Regions from separate parts of the Agromyces sp. G08B096 genome, predicted to be linked through region 2. Evidence: predicted binding sites of a transcription regulator. Region 2 holds the regulator's gene; the other holds the start of a gene.
The links. Region 2 encodes LexA, which represses DNA repair genes until DNA is damaged. Its sites were predicted from a motif close to TCGAACANNTGTTCGA; they were not measured.
Positions count from the first base shown of each region.

Region 1: a site for LexA is predicted at 1,719-1,734, ahead of uvrA (excinuclease ABC subunit UvrA). Genes of this name have one in related genera too.

Region 1 is NZ_CP158374.1:1,648,770-1,652,105, forward strand. It holds gene uvrB (excinuclease ABC subunit UvrB) at 1-1,659, shown strand, start outside; gene uvrA (excinuclease ABC subunit UvrA) at 1,790-3,336, shown strand, end outside.
Region 2 is NZ_CP158374.1:2,074,351-2,077,686, reverse strand. It holds gene metE (5-methyltetrahydropteroyltriglutamate--homocysteine S-methyltransferase) at 1-171, shown strand, start outside; gene ABIQ69_RS10055 (alpha/beta hydrolase) at 326-1,099, shown strand; gene lexA (transcriptional repressor LexA) at 1,128-1,805, opposite strand; gene ABIQ69_RS10045 (LysM peptidoglycan-binding domain-containing protein) at 2,057-2,428, shown strand; gene ABIQ69_RS10040 (histidinol-phosphate transaminase) at 2,581-3,336, shown strand, end outside.

The DNA of each region.
Region 1 (3,336 bases), 430 kb from region 2:
AGTCGGCGCGACGTCGTCGTGGTCTCCACGGTCTCCTGCATCTACGGCCTGGGCACCCCGGAGGAGTACCTGTCGGCGATGATGCCGCTGCAGGTCGGGCAGCGCGTCGATCGCGACTGGCTCATCCGCAAGTTCGTGTCCATGCAGTACCAGCGCAACGACGTCGACTTCTCTCGTGGCACGTTCCGCGTGCGCGGCGACACGATCGAGATCATCCCCGTCTACGAGGAGCTCGCGATCCGCATCGAGATGTTCGGCGACGAGGTCGAGGCCCTCTACAGCCTGCACCCGCTGACCGGCGAGGTCGTCGCCAAGCTCGACGCGGTGCCGGTCTTCCCCGGGTCGCACTATGTCGCGAGCACCGACGTGATGCAGCGGGCCATCGGCACGATCCGCGACGAGCTCGACGAGCGGCTCGCGGAGCTCGAGCGCGAGGGCAAACTGCTCGAGGCACAGCGGCTCCGGATGCGCACGACCTTCGACCTCGAGATGATGGAGCAGATCGGGTTCTGCTCGGGCATCGAGAACTACTCCCGGCACATCGACGGCCGGTCGGCGGGGGAGCCGCCGCACTGCCTCCTCGACTACTTCCCCGACGACTTCCTCGTGGTCATCGACGAGTCGCACGTGACGGTGCCTCAGATCGGGGCGATGTACGAGGGCGACTCGTCGCGCAAGCGCACGCTCGTCGAGCACGGATTCCGGCTGCCCAGCGCGCTCGACAACCGACCGCTGAAGTGGGACGAGTTCAAGGCCCGCGTCGGCCAGACGGTGTATCTCTCCGCGACGCCGGGTCGGTACGAGCTCGGCATCGCCGACGGGGTGGTCGAGCAGATCATCCGCCCCACTGGGCTGGTCGACCCCGAGATCGTCGTGAAGCCCAGCAAGGGGCAGATCGACGACCTGCTCGAGGAGATCCGCGCGCGCGCGGAGCGTGACGAGCGCGTGCTGGTCACCACGCTCACCAAGCGGATGGCTGAAGAGCTCACCGACTTCCTCACCGAGGCCGGCGTGCGGGTGCGGTACCTGCACTCCGATGTCGACACGCTGCGCCGAGTCGAGCTGCTCACGGAGCTGCGGGCCGGCGTGTACGACGTGCTCGTCGGCATCAACCTGCTCCGTGAGGGCCTCGACCTGCCCGAGGTGTCGCTCGTGGCCATCCTCGACGCCGACAAGGAGGGCTTCCTGCGCTCCTCCACCTCGCTCATCCAGACGATCGGCCGCGCGGCCCGGAACGTCTCGGGGCAGGTGCACATGTACGCCGACGTCGTGACCGACTCGATGGCGAACGCGATCGACGAGACGAACCGCCGGCGCGAACGACAGCTCGAATACAACCGCGTGAACGGGATCGACCCGCAGCCGCTCCGCAAGCGCATCGCCGACATCACCGATGTGCTCGCCCGCGAGGAGGCCGACACCGCGGCGCTGCTCGCGGGGCGCGACGCCCGCAAGAAGGCGCCGGTGCCGAACCTGAAGCGCGAGGGCATCGCGTCGGCCGGCGGCAACGAGCTGGAAGACCTCATCCGCGACCTGAACGATCAGATGCTGGTCGCCGCCGGCGAACTGAAGTTCGAATTGGCGGCCCGCCTGCGCGACGAGGTGCAGGAGCTGAAGCGCGAGCTCAGGCAGATGGAGAAGGCGGGTCACCTCTCCTGATCAGCGCCGGGGTCGGAACGAGCAGCGAACTCGCGGACGAGCGGGGCTGAGGCTGTGCATCGAACGTATGTTCGCTGAGAGCGCGTCCGACGGCGGGCCTCGTGTCGGTGGCCCTCCGTAGACTCGTAGGGTGCCAGTTTCACGTCTCGATGCCCATGCCCGCCTGAGTGTTCGCGGCGCCCGCGTGCACAACCTGCGGAACATCGACGTCGAGGTCCCGCGCGATGCGATGGTCGTCTTCACGGGCCTGTCCGGGTCGGGCAAGTCCTCGCTCGCGTTCGACACGATCTTCGCCGAGGGCCAGCGCCGCTATGTCGAGTCGCTGTCGGCCTACGCCCGACAGTTCCTCGGCCAGGTCGACCGCCCCGACGTGGATTTCATCGAGGGTCTGAGCCCGGCGGTCTCCATCGACCAGAAGTCGACCAACCGCAACCCGCGCTCGACCGTCGGCACCATCACCGAGATCTACGATTACATGCGTCTGCTGTGGGCGCGCATCGGCGTGCCCCACTGCCCGGTCTGCGGCGCCCGGATCGAGAAGCAGACCGTCCAACAGATCGCCGACCGCCTGATGGAGCTCGATGAGGGCACCCGCTTCCAGGTGCTGAGCCCCGTCGTCTCGAAGAAGAAGGGCGAGTTCGTCGACCTGTTCCGCGACCTCGCGGCGCAGGGCTACACCCGGGCCGTCGTCGACGGCGAGCTCGTCCGGCTCGACGAGCCGCCGACGCTGAAGAAGCAGGTGAAGCACGACATCTCGGTGGTCATCGACCGCCTGGTCGCCTCGCCCGACATCCTCGGCCGGCTCACCGACTCCCTCGAGACTGCGCTGCGTCTCACCGACGGGCTCGTCCAGATCAACTACGTCGACCTCGAGGGCGACGCGGCGTGGCAGACGTTCTCCGAGAAGCTCTCCTGCCCCAACCAGCACCCGATCCAGCTCACCGAGATCGAGCCCCGCACGTTCTCGTTCAACGCCCCGTTCGGCGCGTGCCCCGAGTGTTCAGGGCTCGGAACGCGGATGTCGGTCGATGAGGACCTGCTGCTCGGCGACCCGTCGCTGTCGATCTCCGAGGGCGTCATCCTACCGTGGACCTCGCAGGGCAAGAGCCTCTACAACTACTACGAGAAGCTCCTCGACGGCCTCGCGCGCGACCTCCGGTTCTCGCTCGACACCCCATGGGAGCAGCTCGACGAGACGGCGCGCAACGCCGTGCTCCGCGGCGACAACTTCGAGGTGAAGGTCAAGTGGCGCAACCGCTACGGCCGCGAGATGAGCTACACCTCGGGCTTCGAGGGCGTGGTGCCCTACATCGAACGGCAGTACGTGCAGGCGGAGACCGATGTGCAGCGCGCCCGGTGGGCCGAGTACCTCCGCGAGGTGCCGTGCCCCGTCTGCGACGGCAAGCGACTGAAGCCCGAGGTGCTGTCGGTGCTCATCCACGACCGCAGCATCGCCGACGTGGCGCAGCTCAGCCTCACCGATGCGCGCTCCTTCATGGACCGACTGGAGCTCAGCGACCGCGAGCAGGCGATCGCCGCGCAGGTGCTCCGCGAGATCAAGGTGCGGCTCGACTTCCTCATCCGCGTCGGCCTCGCCTATCTCGACCTGGCACGCGCCGCCGCGACGCTCTCGGGCGGTGAAGCGCAGCGCATCCGTCTCGCCACGCAGATCGGCTC
Region 2 (3,336 bases):
GAGGTCCGCTCGCTCCTCGAGCGGGCCGTGGCGGAGATCCCGGCATCGCGGCTGTGGGTGAACCCCGACTGCGGGCTGAAGACCCGCGGCTACGAGGAGACGGTCGCCTCGCTCGAGCACATCATCGAGGCGACGCGAGCGGTACGCGCCGAGGTCGCGGTCACCGCCTGACGGACTCGTCTCGCCCTCCTGAGACGACGGACGGGGTGCCGCGCCGATCGTGCGGCACCCCGTTTCCGTCTCCGACGCCGGAATCCGGATGCCTCACACGGCCTTCACCGGACGCTGGGGGCGGGCGCCCAGGTGCGGCGGCTAGCGTCGTCGCATGCAGCTCGCCGTCACCGAATCCGGCAGCGGTCCCCGGACCGCGATCCTCATCCACGGCATCATGTCGGACTCGCGCGCCTGGCACCGCGTCACGGCCGAACTGGAGGCGCACGAGTTCCGGGTGCTGGCCGTCGACCTGGCAGGGCACGGCCGAAGCCCGCGGGCGAAGCGCTACTCTCCCGCCGGATGGGCCGACGACGTCGTCGAGACGCTCGAGCCGCTGCTGGATGCCGCCCCGGACGTCGTCATGGGCCACTCGCTCGGCGGGCTCGTGGCGAGCCTCGTCGCCGACCGATTGGCGCCGCGCGCGGCCATCTACATCGACCCCGCGTTCTCGTTCCCGACGGGTCTCCGGGGTCTCGCCTTCAAGCTCTTCTTCGCGGTCGCTCCGCGGCCGCGCCGCTCGGCGCTCGTGAAGATGAACCCGAAGTGGCACGCCGACGACGTCGAGATCGAGCTCGCGACGCTCCGCGACTGGGACAAGCGCACCATCCTCGGCTTCTCCGACACCACGCGGCTGGTGCCGCCCGCGCGACTCGTGGCGCCGAGCCTCGTGCTCCTCGCCGAGAAGAGCCTGCTCATCACCGGCGACGTGGCCGCCCGGCTCCGCGGGCAGGGGATGACCGTCGAGACCGTGCAGGGGACGGGCCACACCGTGTTCCGCGATGATCACGCCGGCTTCATGTCGGCCGTCATCGGCTGGCTGAAGGCGCTGCCGATGCCGGCGCCGTCGGCCGGGGCGTTCGCGACGGCGGGCTCGACCGCGGACTGATCCCGGGGAGCGCGCAGGCGACCGGGGCTCAGACCGTCCGCAGGACCGCGACGACCTTGCCCAGCACCTCGGCGGCGTCGCCCAGAATGGGTTCGAACGCGGTGTTCCGGGGCAGCAGCCAGGTGTGGCCGTCGCGCTGGCGGAAGACCTTCACGGTCGCCTCGCCGTCGAGCATGGCGGCGACGATCTCGCCGTTCTCGGCCGTCTTCTGCGAGCGGACGACCACCCAGTCGCCGTCGCAGATGGCCGCGTCGATCATCGAATCGCCGACGACCTTGAGGATGAACAGCTCGCCCTTGCCGACGAGCTGACGGGGGAGCGGGAACACCTCGTCGATCTGCTGCTCGGCGGTGATCGGGACGCCGGCCGCGATGCGCCCGACGAGGGGGACCATCGCGGCGTCGGCGACCGGGGCCGCCGAGCCGGCGGGAGTGGCTCGTTCCTCGCTGCCGGGGAGCTCGATCAGCACCTCGAGGGCGCGCGGACGGTTGGGGTCTCGCCGCAGGTAGCCCGCAAGCTCGAGCTGGTTGAGCTGGTGCGTGACGCTCGAGAGCGAGGAGAGGCCGACCGCGTCGCCGATCTCGCGCATGCTCGGCGGGTAGCCGCGCTGCGCCACCGACCGCTGGATCACCTCGAGGATCGCCACCTGCTTGGCCGAGAGGCTCTTGCGGCGCCGCCCTGCGGCGGCCTCCCGCGTGCGGTCGATGTCGGTGCTCACGCTCTCGCCCCTCGTCGCGGCCGCCCGGCGGCCGATGTCGGTGGTGTCTGGTCGAATTCCAGTGACATTCGAAACTGTATCCGCCGCGCGCACGGGCGACAAACATCTGTTCGAGCGTGTCGCGCATTCGTGCGGGGGAGCGGGATGGACGCGGAGGGCTTGCAGATGTCGGTATTCGAAGATACATTCGGAACAGAGCTTCGCTTCCAGGTTCGGGCACGACACGTTCGGGAGGACCCATGGGCACCGCGACCACCATCGACCAGCTCGGCGTCATGCCCCGGGCCGAGTCCGAGCACCCCCGCACCCGACTCCGACTCACCCGTCGCGGCCGGGCCGTCTTCACGGCGCTGGCCGCGGTGCCGCTCGTCGTCTGGGCCGTCGCCGTCGTCCTAGGCTCCGGCGCGGCGGCGGCCGACGGGGCGCGCGGCGCGGCGGCTTCGCTCGAGACGGTCACAGTGGGCCACGGAGACACCCTCTGGGAGCTTGCGGTGTCGTTGGCGCCCGACGAAGACCCCCGCGAGGTCATCGCAGACATCCTGCGGATCAACGATCTCGACTCCGCCGTCGTCCAGCCCGGGCAGGAGCTCGCGCTGCCGGCATCCTTCTGACGCGGCCGTACCGCCCTCGGTGAGGCACCCGCACCGCCCTCGGTGAGGCACCCGGAATGATCCGTGGCGCGGGCGAGTCCCGCGCAGATCATCCGAGTCCACTCATGACGCCGCGGCGCGGCCGCGCCGCACCCCGCGGCTACCATGATCTGGTGACGAGTCTCGACGAACTCCCCATCCGAGACGACCTCCGCGGCAAGCAGCCCTACGGCGCGCCGCAGCAGGCCGTCCCCGTTGCGCTGAACGTCAACGAGAACACGCATCCGATCCCCGAGTCGGTCGCTCACGACATCGTCTCCCGGGTCGCGTCCGCGATCCTCGGGCTGAATCGGTATCCCGATCGCGAGTTCACCGAGCTGCGCACCGCCCTCGCGGCGTACCTCGGTCACGGGCTCGCCCCGGAGCAGATCTGGGCGGCCAACGGCTCGAACGAGGTGCTCCAGCACGTGCTGCAGGCCTTCGGCGGCCCGGGTCGCACAGCGCTGGGCTTCGCCCCGACGTATTCGATGTACGGCCTGCTCGCCGCGGGCACGGGCACCGCGTGGGTCACCGGTCCCCGCGACGCCGAGTACGAGCTCAGCCCGGCGACCGCCGTCGCCGCGGTCCGCGAGCACGACCCCGACGTCGTGCTGCTCTGCGCGCCGAACAACCCCACCGGGACGCCGCTTCCCCTCGAGACGATCGAAGCCGTCGCGGATGCCGCGCGCGGCATCGTGGTCGTCGACGAGGCGTACTTCGAGTTCGCCGATCCGGGTACGCCGAGTGCGGTGACGCTGCTGCCCGGCCGTCCCAGGCTGCTCGTCTCACGCACGATGAGCAAGGCGTTCGCGTTCGCCGGCGCGAGGGTCGGCTACCTCGCCGGCGACCCCGCGGCGATCGACGCGCTGCGGCTCGTCCGGCTGCCGTAT